Regions from separate parts of the Gordonibacter pamelaeae genome, predicted to be linked through region 1. Evidence: predicted binding sites of a transcription regulator. Region 1 holds the regulator's gene; each other region holds the start of a gene.

Region 1 (4,495 bases):
GCGCTCGGGCGCCGACGCCGTGGCGCTCACGGCGCGCACCGGTTGCGACGCCGTGATGATCGCCCGCGGCGCGGAGGGCAACCCCTGGGTGTTCGCCCAGGCCAAGGCCGCGCTCGCGGGCGTGCCCGAGCCGCCGGCCCCCGATGCCCGCGAGCGCATCGCCATGGCGCGCCGCCACGCGCGCCTGCTCGCGCGGCGCGAGGGGAAGAACATCGTGCGCATGCGCAAGCACGCCATGTGGTACCTGGCGGGCCTGCCGGGCGCCGCCGCGGCGCGCGCGAAGATCAACGCCTGCGTGTCCGTGGAGGACTTCGACCGCGTGTTCGACGAGCTGCTCGCCTTTTTGGGCGGGCATGAACAGGAAGGCTAGACCATGCCGCACGACCCTTACCGCGCCCTGTACCTGCACCTGCCGTTCTGCGTGAGGCGGTGCGGGTACTGCGACTTCGCGACGTCGGCGGTGCCGGCCGATGCGCCGGAGATCGACGCGTACGTGGAGGACCTCTGCCTCCAGATCCGCCGCAAGGCGAAGGAGGGCGAGCTCGGCGCGCTCGAGACGGTTTACTTGGGCGGCGGGACGCCGAGCCATATCGGCCTGGCGCGTCTGTCCATGCTGCTGTACACGCTGTCGCTGTCGATGCACCTCACGCCCGAGGTGGAGTGCACGATGGAGGCGAACCCCGAGAGCCTGACGGAGCGCATGGTGCGCGACGTGTGGGCGCTCGGCGTGAACCGCCTGTCCATCGGCGTGCAGAGCTTCGACGACGAGGTGCTGGCCGTGCTCGGGCGCGCCCATTCGGCCGATGACGCGCGCCGCGCCATCGAGGCGGCGCATACGCGCTTCGAGAACGTGAGCGTGGACCTCATGTGCGGCATCCCCGGCCAGGGCGCCGAGAGCTTCGAGGCGAGCGTGCGCGAGGCGGCGGCGCTCGGCGCGGCGCACGTGAGCGTGTACCCGCTGACCATCGAGGCGCACACGCCCTTCGACGCCGCCGTGCTCGCCGGGGACATGGAGGAGCCCGACGACGACGTGGAGGCCGCGCACATGGAAATCGCCGCGCGCGTGCTGGCCGAGGCCGGCTACGAGCGCTACGAGGTGGCGAGCTACGCCCGCCCCGGCTTCGAATGCCGCCACAACATCGCCTACTGGACGGGCGTGCCGTACCTGGGGCTCGGCCGCTCGGCGGCCACGATGACCCAGAACGCTGAGCGCCGCATGCGCGTGCAGGACGGGCGGGTGACCGACGACATGGACGCGCGCGGCATGGCCGCCGAGGACCTCATGCTCGGCATGCGCATGACCTGCGGCGTGCCCGACGAGCTGGTGGAGGCCGCCGCCGTCCTGCTGCCCGACGCCCCCGCCGTGCTCGCGGAACTGGAAGGGGAGGGCCTCGTGGCGCACGCGGACGGGCGCTGGCGCCCCACCGACCGCGGCTGGCTCTGCGGCAACGAGCTCTACGGGAGGCTGTTCGACTTGGCATAGGGAACCGGCGCACGCGCTCCTCCTATGCAGTAACCGTCAAGTTTCTCCATAATTTCCCGCTGTTGTTAGCACTCTCGGCTTTCGGCTGCTAATATGATGCGTTACTATGGTTCGGGTTCGGGGAAAGCCGACGGGCGAGAGAGAGGAAGGTGGAGAGGCGTGCTATCCGATCGCAGGCAGCGGGTGCTGGCCGCGCTCATCGAGGAATACGTCGCGCGCGCCCTGCCGGTGGGTTCGCGCACGCTGACGGAGCGCTACCAGCTGGGCGTGAGCCCGGCCACCGTGCGCAACGAGCTTTCGGTGCTCGAGGACGGCGGCTACATCACGCAGCCCCACACCTCGGCCGGGCGCATCCCCACCGACCACGGCTACCGCGCGTTCGTGGACAACCTGCTGGCCGCCGACTTCACGGGCGAGGACGAGCGCTACCGCCCCGTCGTGGACGAGCTGCGCCGCAGCGCGAGCGAGCTCGATGCGCTGCTCGAGCAGACGTCGTCGGCCCTCACGCGCCTCACCGACTGCCTCTCCATCGTGCTGGCGCCGTCGGTGCTGAACCTGCACATCAAGCAGCTCTCGCTCATCTCGCTCAACGCGTACCGCGCGCTCGTGGTGCTCGTCACCGAGGACGGCCAGGTGTTCAACCGCCAGATGGAGTTCGCCGAGGAGGTGTCCTCGGACGAGCTGGCGCGCGTGCAGGCGTTTCTGGGCGACGTGTTCACGGGCAAGTCGCTCCAGCAGATCGAGGACGGCCTGGGCCAGGGCATGGCCGAGGCGTTCCGCGACCCGCTCGTGCGCATGGCGCTCGACGAGGTGCTGTCGTGTTTGCAGGAGAGCGAGCTGTCGCGCGCCCACCGGCTGGGCGTGAGCTCGCTTCTGACGAAGCCGGAGTTCAGCCAGTCGCAGGCGCTGCTGCCCGTCATGCAGGTGCTCGAGGACGACACGGTCATGCTGCATATCCTGGACGATGCCGTGCGCCAGGGCGACGGCACGCCCAGCGTGCGCATCGGGCGCGAGAACGACGCGGCGGAGCTGGCGGGCGTGTCCGTGGTGGCCAGCCGCTACGGGCGCGGGGAATCGGCCGGCGTCGTGGCCGTCATCGGGCCCACGCGCATGGACTATTCTAAGGTATTGCGGGCGGTGCGCATCGCGAGCGCGGCGCTTCAGGACGTATAGGGCTTGCACGGCGCCAGCACGAGGGGGCGCCGTCAAACGAGGAAGGTACTGCAAGAGCAATGGCCAAGGATCTGTACGAGGTTCTGGGCGTTTCCAAGAACGCCACGGAGGACGAGATCAAGAAGGCGTTCCGACGCCGCGCGCGCGAGCTTCACCCCGACGTGAACAAGGCGCCCGACGCCGAGGACCAGTTCAAGGAGCTGAACGAGGCGTACGACGTGCTGAGCGACCCGGGCAAGCGCGCCCAGTACGACCGCTTCGGCACCATACCGGGCGCCGCGGGCGGCGGCAGCCCCTACGGGGGCGGCGGCTACGTGGACTTCGAGGACCTGTTCGGCGGCGGCTTCGGCATGGGCGACATCTTCAGCTCGTTCTTCGGCGGCGCCGCGGGCGGGCGGCAGCAGCAGCGCCGCGAGGGCCGCGACATGGGCGTGGGCCTGCGCGTCACGCTGGAGGAGGTGGCCGCGGGCGCCAAGAAGGAGATCGTCTACGACCGCCTGGCGCCGTGCCCCGACTGCGACGGCACGGGCCTCGGCCCCGACGGGCGCGAGATCACCTGCCCGGACTGCGGCGGCCAGGGCCGCGTGGTCTCGGTGCAGCATACGTTTCTGGGCGACATGCAGACGGCCACCACGTGCAAGACCTGCAACGGCACGGGCCGCTCGGTGGAGAACCCGTGCCCGGAGTGCGAGGGGCAGGGCCGCGTGCCCGACCGCCAGCGCGTGACCGTGGAGGTGCCGGTGGGCATCCGCGACTCGCAGCAGCTGCGCCTGTCCGGCTTCGGCGAGGCGGGCATGCAGGGCGCGGCGCCGGGCGACCTCATCGTCACGGTGCGCATCCAGCCGCACGAGTTCTTCGAGCGCGACGGCGACCACCTGCACGCGCGTGCGAACGTGTCCATCGTGCAGGCCGCCCTCGGCGCGGAGATCGAGATCGACGGCATCTTCGAGGTCGAGAAGGTGCAGGTGCGCATCCCCGAGGGCTGCCAGAACGAGCAGGTGGTGCGCGTGAAGGGCTTCGGCATGCCGAAGTTCCGCAGCGACGCGCGCGGCGACATGTTCGTGCACGTGAACGTGGTGGTGCCGAAGAAGCTCACGAAGAGGCAGCGCGAGCTGTTGGAGCAGCTGGCCGAGGAGCTGGGCGAGGACGTTTCCGACGAGCGCACGCCCCTGCAGAAGCTGCGCGACGCCTTCAACTAGCGGGCAAGCGATGTCCCTGCAGCATTTCTACCTTGACGAGCAGGTGCTCGCCGACGAGGTCGGCGGGCCCTTCCCGCTGCGCCTCGCGGCCGACGACGCGAAGCATGCGCGCGTACTCCGGCTGGCGCCGGGCGAGCGCATCGCGGTGGTGGACGCCGCCCTCGACTACTTCGCGTGCGAGATCGTCGCCTTCGACGACGCGCTCCCGGTCGTGCGCATCGCGCAGCGCTTCGAGCGCGCGGACGCGGGGCCGTCGGTCGTGCTCGTGCAGGGCCTGGCCAAGGGCGACAAGATGGAGACGGTCATCCGCCACGCCACCGAGCTGGGCGTGGCGGCGTTCGTGCCGCTGGCGTGCGAGCGCTCCGTTGTGCGGCTTGACGCGAAGAAGGCGGCGGCGAAGGCCGATCGCTGGCGCGCCATCGCGAAGAGCGCGGCCATGCAGTCGGGGCAGCCGGCTGTTCCCGACGTGCGCGAGCCGGCGGGCCTGCGGGAGGCGTGCGCGCTGCTCGCCGACGCGGACGCCCTGCTCGTGTGCTGGGAGGAGGCTCCCGGCGCGTCGCGGCTCGACGTCGCGCTCGACCGCGCGCTCGGCGGCGGCCGGGCGGCGCAGGGCGCCCGCGTGGCCGTGGTCGTGGGCCCC
Region 2 (4,495 bases), on a different contig from region 1:
CTCAACAGCTTCATGCTGGCCGGGTCTGTGACGTTCGCCGGGTCCGGCTCGGTGTCGGGTGCGGGCATGCTCATCGGCATCCTGGCGTTCTGCGTCGTCGTGTTCGTGGTGCAGCGCATCCCGCGGGTGTCCACGGCGTTCCGCGTGATCATGCCCATCATCGCCTCGCTTTTGGTGTTCCTGCCGTTTCTGGGCGAGCAGTTCAACCTGTTCTTCAGCACGGTGCTCTTGGGCGGCTACTACTTCATCGCGCTGCTCATCACGTACGTGGTGGCCGAGACGGCGCACGTGCGGAACCTGTCGCCCTACGTGCTCATGGGCGCGGCCGCGTGCCTCGCGCGCGTCTGCTTGGCCGCGGCGCTCTTGGGCGGGCACGCCATCGGCTCGCTGCCGGGCGGCCTGTTCGGCGAGAGCGAGCACATCATGCGCTATCTGGTGGTTATCATGGCCGTGATCTACGCGCTGTCGCTGGCGGCCGTGCTCGTGTCGCGCGACCGGCGCCACCGACGCCGGGGCGACGCGGATGCGGGGTCCTCGGCTGCTGCGGCGGCCCCGGCGGGTGCGGCGGAGGCGGCGCCTTTGCCGGCAGGCGCCGTGGCGGAGGGCGACGACGCGTTCGATGCTCGGTGCGCGGCCGTGGCCGCAGCGGGCGGCCTCACCGAGCGCGAGGCCGAGATCATGCGCTATCTGGCGCGCGGCCGCACGAAAGCCCACATTGCCGGCGTGCTGTTCGTGAGCGAGAACACCGTGCGCAGCCATGTGCGCAACATCTATGCCAAGCTCGAGGTCCACACCCGCCAGCAGCTCATCGACCTCGTGGAGGAAGAGCGCGGCGCGGACGGCGGCGGCGAGGCTCCCGGCTGCCGGTAGGCGCGTTCGGATACTCCAATTACCTCGGCTGGTGTATGGCGCGGGGCGGCCGGGTCGCGTACCATGGCAGGCATGGAGAACTTCCTTGTGAACAACCGCCCGATGGCGCCCAAGGACTGGGCGGTCGACGTCGCCGTGATGCTGGCGGCGTTCCTGTTCGGCTGCGGGCAGCTCATGCTCACGGCCTCGTCCATCGTGATCCCCGACCTTGAGCTGCGCCAGTATCTGGGCATCGTGAACGTCGTGCCCGACACGTCGGTGTTCGTGGCGCTGGCGCTGACCACGCTGCCGCTCGCGGCGCGGCGGCGGTTCCCGTGGCCCGTGTTCCTGTTCGTGCTCATCACGTTCCTGGGGCTGCAGGGCGCGTTCCGGGGCTTCTCGCTCACGGTGGTGGGCCCCGTGGTGGCGCTGTACACCATCGCTTGCGAGCGCGGGCGCACGGAGGCAGCCGTCGCCGTCGCCCTGGCCGTGGCGGGCGTGCTGTTCGCCGACGCCCCCTCGCGCACGGCGAGCCTCGCCTTCTTCACGCGCTTCCAGAACGTCGCGCTGCTGGCGGCCGCGGCGCTCGCGGGCTATGCGTACCGCACGCACCGCGCCTACGTGGCGGAGACGGAGCGGCGCGCGCTCGAGGCGGAGCGCTCGCGCGAGGAGGAGGCGGCCCGACGCGTGGAGGAGGAGCGCGTGCGCATCGCCCGCGAGGTGCACGACATCACGGCGCACTCGCTCTCCGCGGTGAGCATCCAGGCGGCTGCGGCCGAGCGCCTGGTCGACCGCGACCCTGCAGCGGCGAAGAAGGCCATAGCCACCGCGCGCACGACGGCGAAGGACGCCCTCGAGGAGATCCGCGGCATGATAGGCGTGCTGCGCGCCGGCGACCCCGCGGCCGAGACGGAGCCCACGGCCGGCACCGAGCGTTTGGACGACCTTGCGGCCTACCTGCGCCGTGCCGGCGTGGACGTGGCGCTGGATGCGGGCGGGTACGACCGCGCCGCCGTGCCGGCGTTCGTGGATGTGGCGCTCTACGGCATCGCGCGCGAGGCCGCCACGAACATCGTGCGGCATGCCGGCGCGCGCTCGGCAACGATGCGCCTGTTCACGGGGCCGTCGGGAGCGTGCCTGACGGTGGAGGACGACGGCCGGGGCGCGGCGGCCGAGACGGACGGGCATGGCCACGGCATCGCTGCCGCCGTGCGCGTGGTGGCAGCCGGCGATGCGCTCATCCAGCCCTCGGTGATGCGGCGGCTGGTGGAGACGTTCGTGCGCACGCGCCCTGCGGTGGGCGCCGGAGCGGCCGGGGGAGGGGGCGCCGGCGCGTTCTCTGCGCTCACCGAGCGCGAGCGCGAGATACTGGTGCTGGTGGCCCGCGGCATGACGAACGACGAGATAGGCGCCGAGCTGTTCATCTCTCCTGCCACGGTGAAGACGCATCTCGCCCGCGTCATGGCGAAGCTGGGCGCCCACGACCGCGCGCAGCTGGTGGTGCGCGCCTACGAGGGCGGCCTCGTGAGGCCGGGGGCGCGGGGGTAGGGCCCGCTCGCCCAACCTCGCCCAACCATTTCGCCGGCCCCCCGCGGGCAGTTTTGTGCAAAAGCACAAAAATTATTCGAAGTCCATCGAACGAATTGTGGCGATTGTGCAAAACCTCAGTCGAGGGCACTGAGATTTCCTCAATTTCGCTTGCATTCGCTAACGAGGCTGCTATGATAACGCAATGTTTAGCACTCGTTACCTATGAGTGCTAGCAGTCACCGCAACGGAGTGGTTAAATAGCAAACGTGCTACAACCAGTTTCGGACAAGAGACGGACGAAAGGAAGGCTACGTTATGAACTTGAAACCATTGGGTGATCGCGTCATCATCAAGCAGGACGAGGCTGAGGAGACGACGGCATCCGGTCTGTATCTCGCTACCGAAGCGAAGGAGAAGCCCCAGACGGGCACCGTTCTGGCCGTGGGCGAGGGCAAGCTCGACAAGGACGGCAAGCTCATCCCCGTGCCGGTCAAAGAGGGCGACAAAGTCCTGTACGGCAAGTACGGCGGAACCGAGATCACCGTCGACGGCGAGGACGTCATGATCCTGCGCGCCGACGACCTGTACGCGGTGTTCGCGTAAACCGAAGCAGCCCCAAGCTAACGCTGAAAGGATAGGCACACTATGGCTAAAGAGATCAAGTTCGAGGCCGACGCGCGCAGCGCGCTCGCGGCCGGCGTCAACAAGCTGTCCAACGCCGTCAAGGTGACGCTCGGCCCCAAGGGTCGCTACGTGGCGCTCGAGAAGTCCTACGGCGCCCCCACCATCACGAACGACGGCGTGACCGTGGCCAAGGAAGTGGAGCTGGAGGACCCGATCGAGAACATGGGCGCCCAGCTGGTCCGCGAAGTTGCCGTGAAGACGAACGACGTGGCCGGCGACGGCACCACCACCGCCACGCTGCTGGCCGACGTCATCGTGTCCGAGGGCCTGCGCAACGTCACGGCCGGCGCCGACGCGCTGGGCATCCGCCGCGGCATCCAGAAGGCCACCGACGCCATCGTCGACGCCATCAAGGCCGACGCGACGCCCGTGTCCACCAAGGAGCAGATCGCGAACGTCGGCACCATCTCCGCCGGCGACGCCGAGATCGGCGAGAAGATTGCCGAGGCCATGGACGCCGTGGGCAACGACGGCGCCATCTCCGTGGAGGAGAACGCCGCCTCGTTCGACCTGGAGCTCGACATCGTCGAGGGCATGCAGTACGACCGTGGCTACATCTCGCCGTACATGGCTACCGACATGGAGAAGATGGAAGCCGTCCTCTCCGACCCCTACATCCTGCTCACCGACCAGAAGATCACCAGCATCCAGGACATGGTCCCGCTGCTGGAGGAGGTCATGCGCTCCGGCCGTCCGCTGTTCATCGTCGCCGAGGACGTGGAGGGCGAGGCCCTGGCCACCATCCTGCTGAACAAGCTGCGCGGCACGTTCAACTGCGTCGCCATCAAGGCCCCCGGTTTCGGCGACCGCCGCAAGCGCATCCTCGAGGACATCGCGGCCGTCACGGGCGCGCAGGTCATCGACAAGGACTTCGGCATGACCATGGCCGACGCCACCATCGACATGATGGGCCATGCCAAGACGGTCAAGGTCACGAAGGACACCGCCCTCATCGTGGACGGCGCCGGCGACAAGAAGAACATCGAGGACCGCATCCATCAGATCCGCGCCGAGCTCGAGCGCGTCGACTCCGACTTCGACCGCGAGAAGCTGCAGGAGCGCCTGGCGAAGCTGTCCGGTGGCGTGGCCGTGCTCAAGGTGGGCGCCGCGACCGAGTCCGAGCTCAAGGAGAAGAAGTCCCGCATCGAGGACGCCCTGCAGGCGACCCGCGCGGCCGTGGAAGAGGGCATCGTCGCCGGCGGCGGCGTGGCGCTCGTGGACGCGCTGCCCGCGCTCGACAACATCTCGTCGGTCGACAAGGACGAGGAAGTCGGCGTGGCCATCATCCGCAAGGCGCTGGAGGCTCCGATGCGCGCCATCGCCCAGAACGCGGGCTTCGAGGGCAGCGTCGTGGTGGAGCGCGTGAAGGGCATGGGCAAGGGCGAAGGCCTGAACTGCGCCAACGGCGAGTACGGCAACATGATCGAGATGG
Region 3 (4,495 bases), on a different contig from region 1:
CAGAAGAGCGCGGCCGCGGCGTTCGACACGCTGCAGCCGTCGCGCAAGTGGCATTGGTTCTCGTGGTGGGGCTACATCGGGTGCATGGTGCTCATGATGTTCTACACCACGGTGGGCGGCTGGATGCTGTCTTTCGTGGTGAAGATGGCCACCGGCGCGTTCAACGGCCTGGACAGCGCGGGCGTCGGCGAGGTGTTCAACGCGATGCTGGCTAACCCCACCGAGCTCGTGGGCTGGATGCTCGTGGTCATCGTGCTGGGCTTCCTCGTATGCAGCCTGGGGCTGCAGAAGGGCGTCGAGCGCGTCACGAAGGTGATGATGGTGTGCCTCCTGGGCATCATGGTGGTGCTCGTGGCGCGCGCCGTCACGCTGCCGGGCGGCCTCGCGGGCCTCGAGTTCTACCTCGTCCCCGACTTCGGGCGCCTGTTCGCAGGCGCGACGCCGGCTGAGCAGTGGGCCACGTTCGGCGACGCCGTGTTCGCGGCCATGGGCCAGGCGTTCTTCACGCTGTCGCTCGGCATCTCGGCCATGGAGATATTCGGCAGCTACATCGGCAAGGAACGCTCGCTCACCGGCGAGGCGCTGCGCATCTGCGGGCTGGACACGGCTGTGGCGCTCATGGCCGGCCTCATCATCTTCCCGGCGTGCTTCGCGTTCGCGGTGGAGCCGGGCAGCGGCCCCGGCCTCGTGTTCGTCACGCTGCCGAGCGTGTTCGGCCAGATGCCGATGGGGCAGCTGTGGGGCGCGCTGTTCTTCGTGTTCATGAGCTTCGCGGCGCTGTCCACCATCATCGCGGTGTTCGAGAACCTCATCAGCTGGTCCATGGACAAGTGGGGCTGGTCGCGCCACACGGCGGTGGCGCGCACGGCCGTTATCGTGTGCGTGCTCAGCCTGCCGTGCGCGCTCGGGTTCAACGTGCTGGCGGGCGTGCAGATCCCGGCCATCGGCGACATCCAGTCCATCGAGGACTTCATCGTGTCGAACAACCTGCTGCCGCTGGGCAGCCTGTTCTACGTGCTGTTCTGCGTGTCGCGTGGCGGCTGGGGCTGGGACAACTTCCTGGCCGAGGCCGACACCGGCAAGGGCATCCGCTTCCCGCGCTGGTCGAAGCTCTGGCTGAAGTTCGGCATCCCTGCGCTGATCCTGGTGATCTTCGTGATGGGCTACGTGCCGAAGTTCGCCGTGTGGCTGGGGATGGCGTAGAATAGCGAGGGCTGCGCGCGGCTTCGGCATTGGGCGCGGGTTCGGTTGCGGGCACGCCCCGGTTGTGGCCGGGCAGCGCGGCAGCCGGGTATCTCGGCGATAGGGCGACGAAGGGCAAGGCGATGGCGGCGAAGCGGCTGTTCTCCATTCTGGGCGATTCCATCAGCACGTTCGAAGGCTGCAACCCGGCGGGTTTCCGCGTGTTCTACGAGGAGGAGCGTCGGGAGGTCACGGGCGTGCGCGAGGCGCGCGACACGTGGTGGGCGCAGGTGGTCGACGCGCTGGACGGCGAGCTTCTGGCGAACGGGTCGTTCTCGGGCAGCATGGTGGAGGGCGCGGGCTTCCCGGCCGGCGACAGCGCGGAGCGCGTCGCGGCCCTTGCGCGCGACGGGCAGGCTCCCGACGTGGTCCTCGTGTTCATGGGTATCAACGACTACGGCTGGGGCGGCGCCGACGCGCAGGCAGCCGGGCGGGGCAACGCCCTGCCGACCTGCCTGGACGTTGACGCGCTCGGCGAGCAGCGCGAGCCCGGCCTGGCTGCCTCCGACGCGGCCGAGCGGTTCGGGGCTGCGTACGGGTCGATGCTCGCGCGCCTGCGCGCGGCCTACCCGCACGCCGAGGTGTGGTGCTGCACGCTCTGCCCCGGTCGCGTGGTCGGCCGCGACGGCTCCACGTTCGCCTACCGCCTGCGCGGCGCGGCCTTCGACGCCTACAACGAAGCCATCCGCGCCGCGGCCCGCGCGCACGGCTGTCGCGTGGCCGACGTGCGGGCGCTCGGCCGCGACTACGAGGGCCTTGAGGGCACGCACCCCACGGCACGCGGCATGCGCCAGTTCGCCGCCCTCGTGCTGCACGCGATGGCGGCCGAGTGCGGCGAGCCGCTGCCCGCCGACGATCCCGCGCTTCTCGACGCCCCGCCCTCGGCCGAGCGCTGCGCCGAGCCATCCTGCATCGGCTGCCCCCATGCCGCCTCCACCGGCGGGAAGTGGCTGCTGGTGTGCAACCGCCCGTAGGCTGGTCGCCCGGCGCTTGCCCTACGGGGCGCGCAGCGGGGCAGGCGGCACGCTGCTGGCGGCAGCCCCCGCCTGCGCTTAGGCGTTGTTTGGAATTGCCGCGTGTCCTCCTTGACATCGCCCCGCGTCGTACTAAAATCTCGTTTTAGCACTCGAAGGCTTGGACTGCTAGCACACGGGGCAGTCCGACCGCTTGACGAAGGAACGTACCCGAAAGGAAGCGACGCCGCCATGCGCAAGTTCAAAACAGAGAGCAAGAAGCTGCTCGACCTCATGATCAACTCCATCTACACGAACCGCGAGATCTTCCTGCGCGAGCTCATCTCGAACGCGTCGGACGCGGTGGACAAGCTCTACTTCAAGAGCCTCACCGACAAGTCCATCGAACTCTCCAAGGACGAGCTCGCCATCCAGGTGAGCTTCGACAAGGACGCCCGCACCGTCACCGTGAGCGACAGCGGTATCGGCATGACGAAGGACGAGCTCGACCGCAACCTGGGCACCATCGCGCACTCGGACTCCATGGCGTTCAAGATGGAGAACGACGAGGTGCAGGGCGACGACGTGGACATCATCGGCCAATTCGGCGTGGGCTTCTACTCCTCGTTCATGGTGGGCAAGAGCGTGCGCGTGGTGTCGAAGGCCTACGGCAGCGACGAGGCTTGGGCCTGGGAGAGCGACGGCGTGGAGGGCTACACCATCGAGCCGGCCGAGCGCGCCGAGCACGGCACCGACGTCATCATCACGCTCAAGGACAACACCGACGAGGACTCCTACGACGGCTACCTGTCCGAGTACGGCCTTAAAGACCTGGTCAAGCGCTACAGCAACTACGTGCGCTACCCCATCCGCATGGAGGTGACGAAGTCGCGCGAGCTGCCGAAGCCCGAGGATGCCGGCGACGACTACGTGCCGCAGTTCGAGAACTACCAGGAGCTCGACACGGTGAACTCCATGATCCCCATCTGGAAGCGCCGCAAGTCCGAGGTCGACCAGGAGGAGTACAACGAGTTCTACAAGACCGACTTCCACGATTTCGCCGACCCGGCCCGCACCATCTCCGTGCACGCCGAGGGCGCGCTGTCCTACGATGCGCTGCTGTTCGTGCCGAGCCGCGCGCCGTTCGACCTGTACAGCCGCGACTACCAGAAGGGCCTCGCGCTCTACAGCTCCAACGTGCTTATCATGGAGAAGTGCGAGGAGCTGTTGCCCGACTACTACAACTTCGTGCACGGCGTGGTGGACAGCCAGGACCTGCAGCTGAACATCAGCCGCGAGACGCTGCAGCACAACAGCCAGCTGCGCGCCATCGCCAAGAAGATCGAGAAGAAGATCACGTCCGACCTCGAGGACATGCGCGACAACGACCGCGAGGGCTACGAGGCGTTCTTCGAGAACTTCGGCCGCGGCCTGAAGTACGGCATCTACGCCAGCTACGGCTCGCAGAAGGACACGCTGGCCGACCTGTTGCTGTACTACTCCGCGAAACAGGACAAGCTGATCACGCTGGCCGAGTACTTCGAGGCCATGCCCGAGGACCAGCCGGCCATCTACTACGCCGCCGGCGATTCGGTGGAGCGCCTGAACAAGATGCCCATCGTGAAGACGGTGCTCGGCAAGGGCTACGACGTGCTGCTGTGCACGCAGGACGTGGACGAGTTCTGCTTCACCGCCATGCGCGACTACGGTGCGAACGAGGACGGCGAGGGCGCGAAGGAGCTCAAGAACGTGGCGTCCGGCGACCTCGACTTCGCCACCGAGGACGAGAAGAAGGAGGCCGAAGAGGCCACGAAGGAGAACGAGGACCTGTTCAAGGCGCTGAAGGACGCGCTCGGCAACGAGGTGACGAAGGTGGCCGTGTCCGCGCGCCTCACCGACGCGCCTGCGTGCGTGACCACCGAGGGCCCCGTGTCGCTTGAGATGGAGCGCGTGCTGTCGAAGGGCCCCGAGGGCCCCGACGGCGTGAAGTCGCAGCGCGTGCTGGAGCTGAACGCCAAGCACCCGGTGTTCGACACGCTGAAGGCCGCCCACGAGGCCGGCGACAACGACAAGATCCGCCTGTACGCCGACCTGCTGTACAACCAGGCGCTGCTGGTGGAGGGCATGCCCATCGACGATCCGGTCGCCTTCGCCCAGAACGTCGCGAAGCTGATGTAGTCGGGTTCCGGCGGCCTGCCGGCCGCCGGAACGACTCGACGCTGCGAAGCCCCCTGGCACCCGATCTTGCCGCGATCCCGGAGGTTCGCGTACCGCAGTACGCTTCACCTCCACGATCCCGC

What was found. Region 1 encodes HrcA, which represses chaperone genes, less so after heat shock. Its sites were predicted from a motif close to TNTTAGCANNCNNNNNNNNNGNNTGCTAANA; they were not measured.
Region 2: the regulator HrcA is predicted to act here: its motif matches at 2,584-2,614, upstream of C1877_RS11065 (co-chaperone GroES).
Region 3: the regulator HrcA is predicted to act here: its motif matches at 2,360-2,390, upstream of htpG (molecular chaperone HtpG).

The regions. Positions count from the first base shown of each region.
Region 1 covers NZ_PPTS01000003.1:413,584-418,078, forward strand. Annotated here, with positions in the region: gene dusB (tRNA dihydrouridine synthase DusB) at 1-370, shown strand, start outside; gene hemW (radical SAM family heme chaperone HemW) at 374-1,483, shown strand; gene hrcA (heat-inducible transcriptional repressor HrcA) at 1,643-2,656, shown strand; gene dnaJ (molecular chaperone DnaJ) at 2,716-3,855, shown strand; gene C1877_RS06885 (RsmE family RNA methyltransferase) at 3,866-4,495, shown strand, end outside.
Region 2 covers NZ_PPTS01000006.1:263,708-268,202, reverse strand. Annotated here, with positions in the region: gene C1877_RS11075 (helix-turn-helix transcriptional regulator) at 1-870, shown strand, start outside; gene C1877_RS11070 (helix-turn-helix transcriptional regulator) at 943-2,397, shown strand; gene C1877_RS11065 (co-chaperone GroES) at 2,695-2,982, shown strand; gene groL (chaperonin GroEL) at 3,025-4,495, shown strand, end outside.
Region 3 covers NZ_PPTS01000001.1:360,051-364,545, forward strand. Annotated here, with positions in the region: gene C1877_RS01525 (sodium-dependent transporter) at 1-1,203, shown strand, start outside; gene C1877_RS01530 (SGNH/GDSL hydrolase family protein) at 1,326-2,216, shown strand; gene htpG (molecular chaperone HtpG) at 2,448-4,373, shown strand.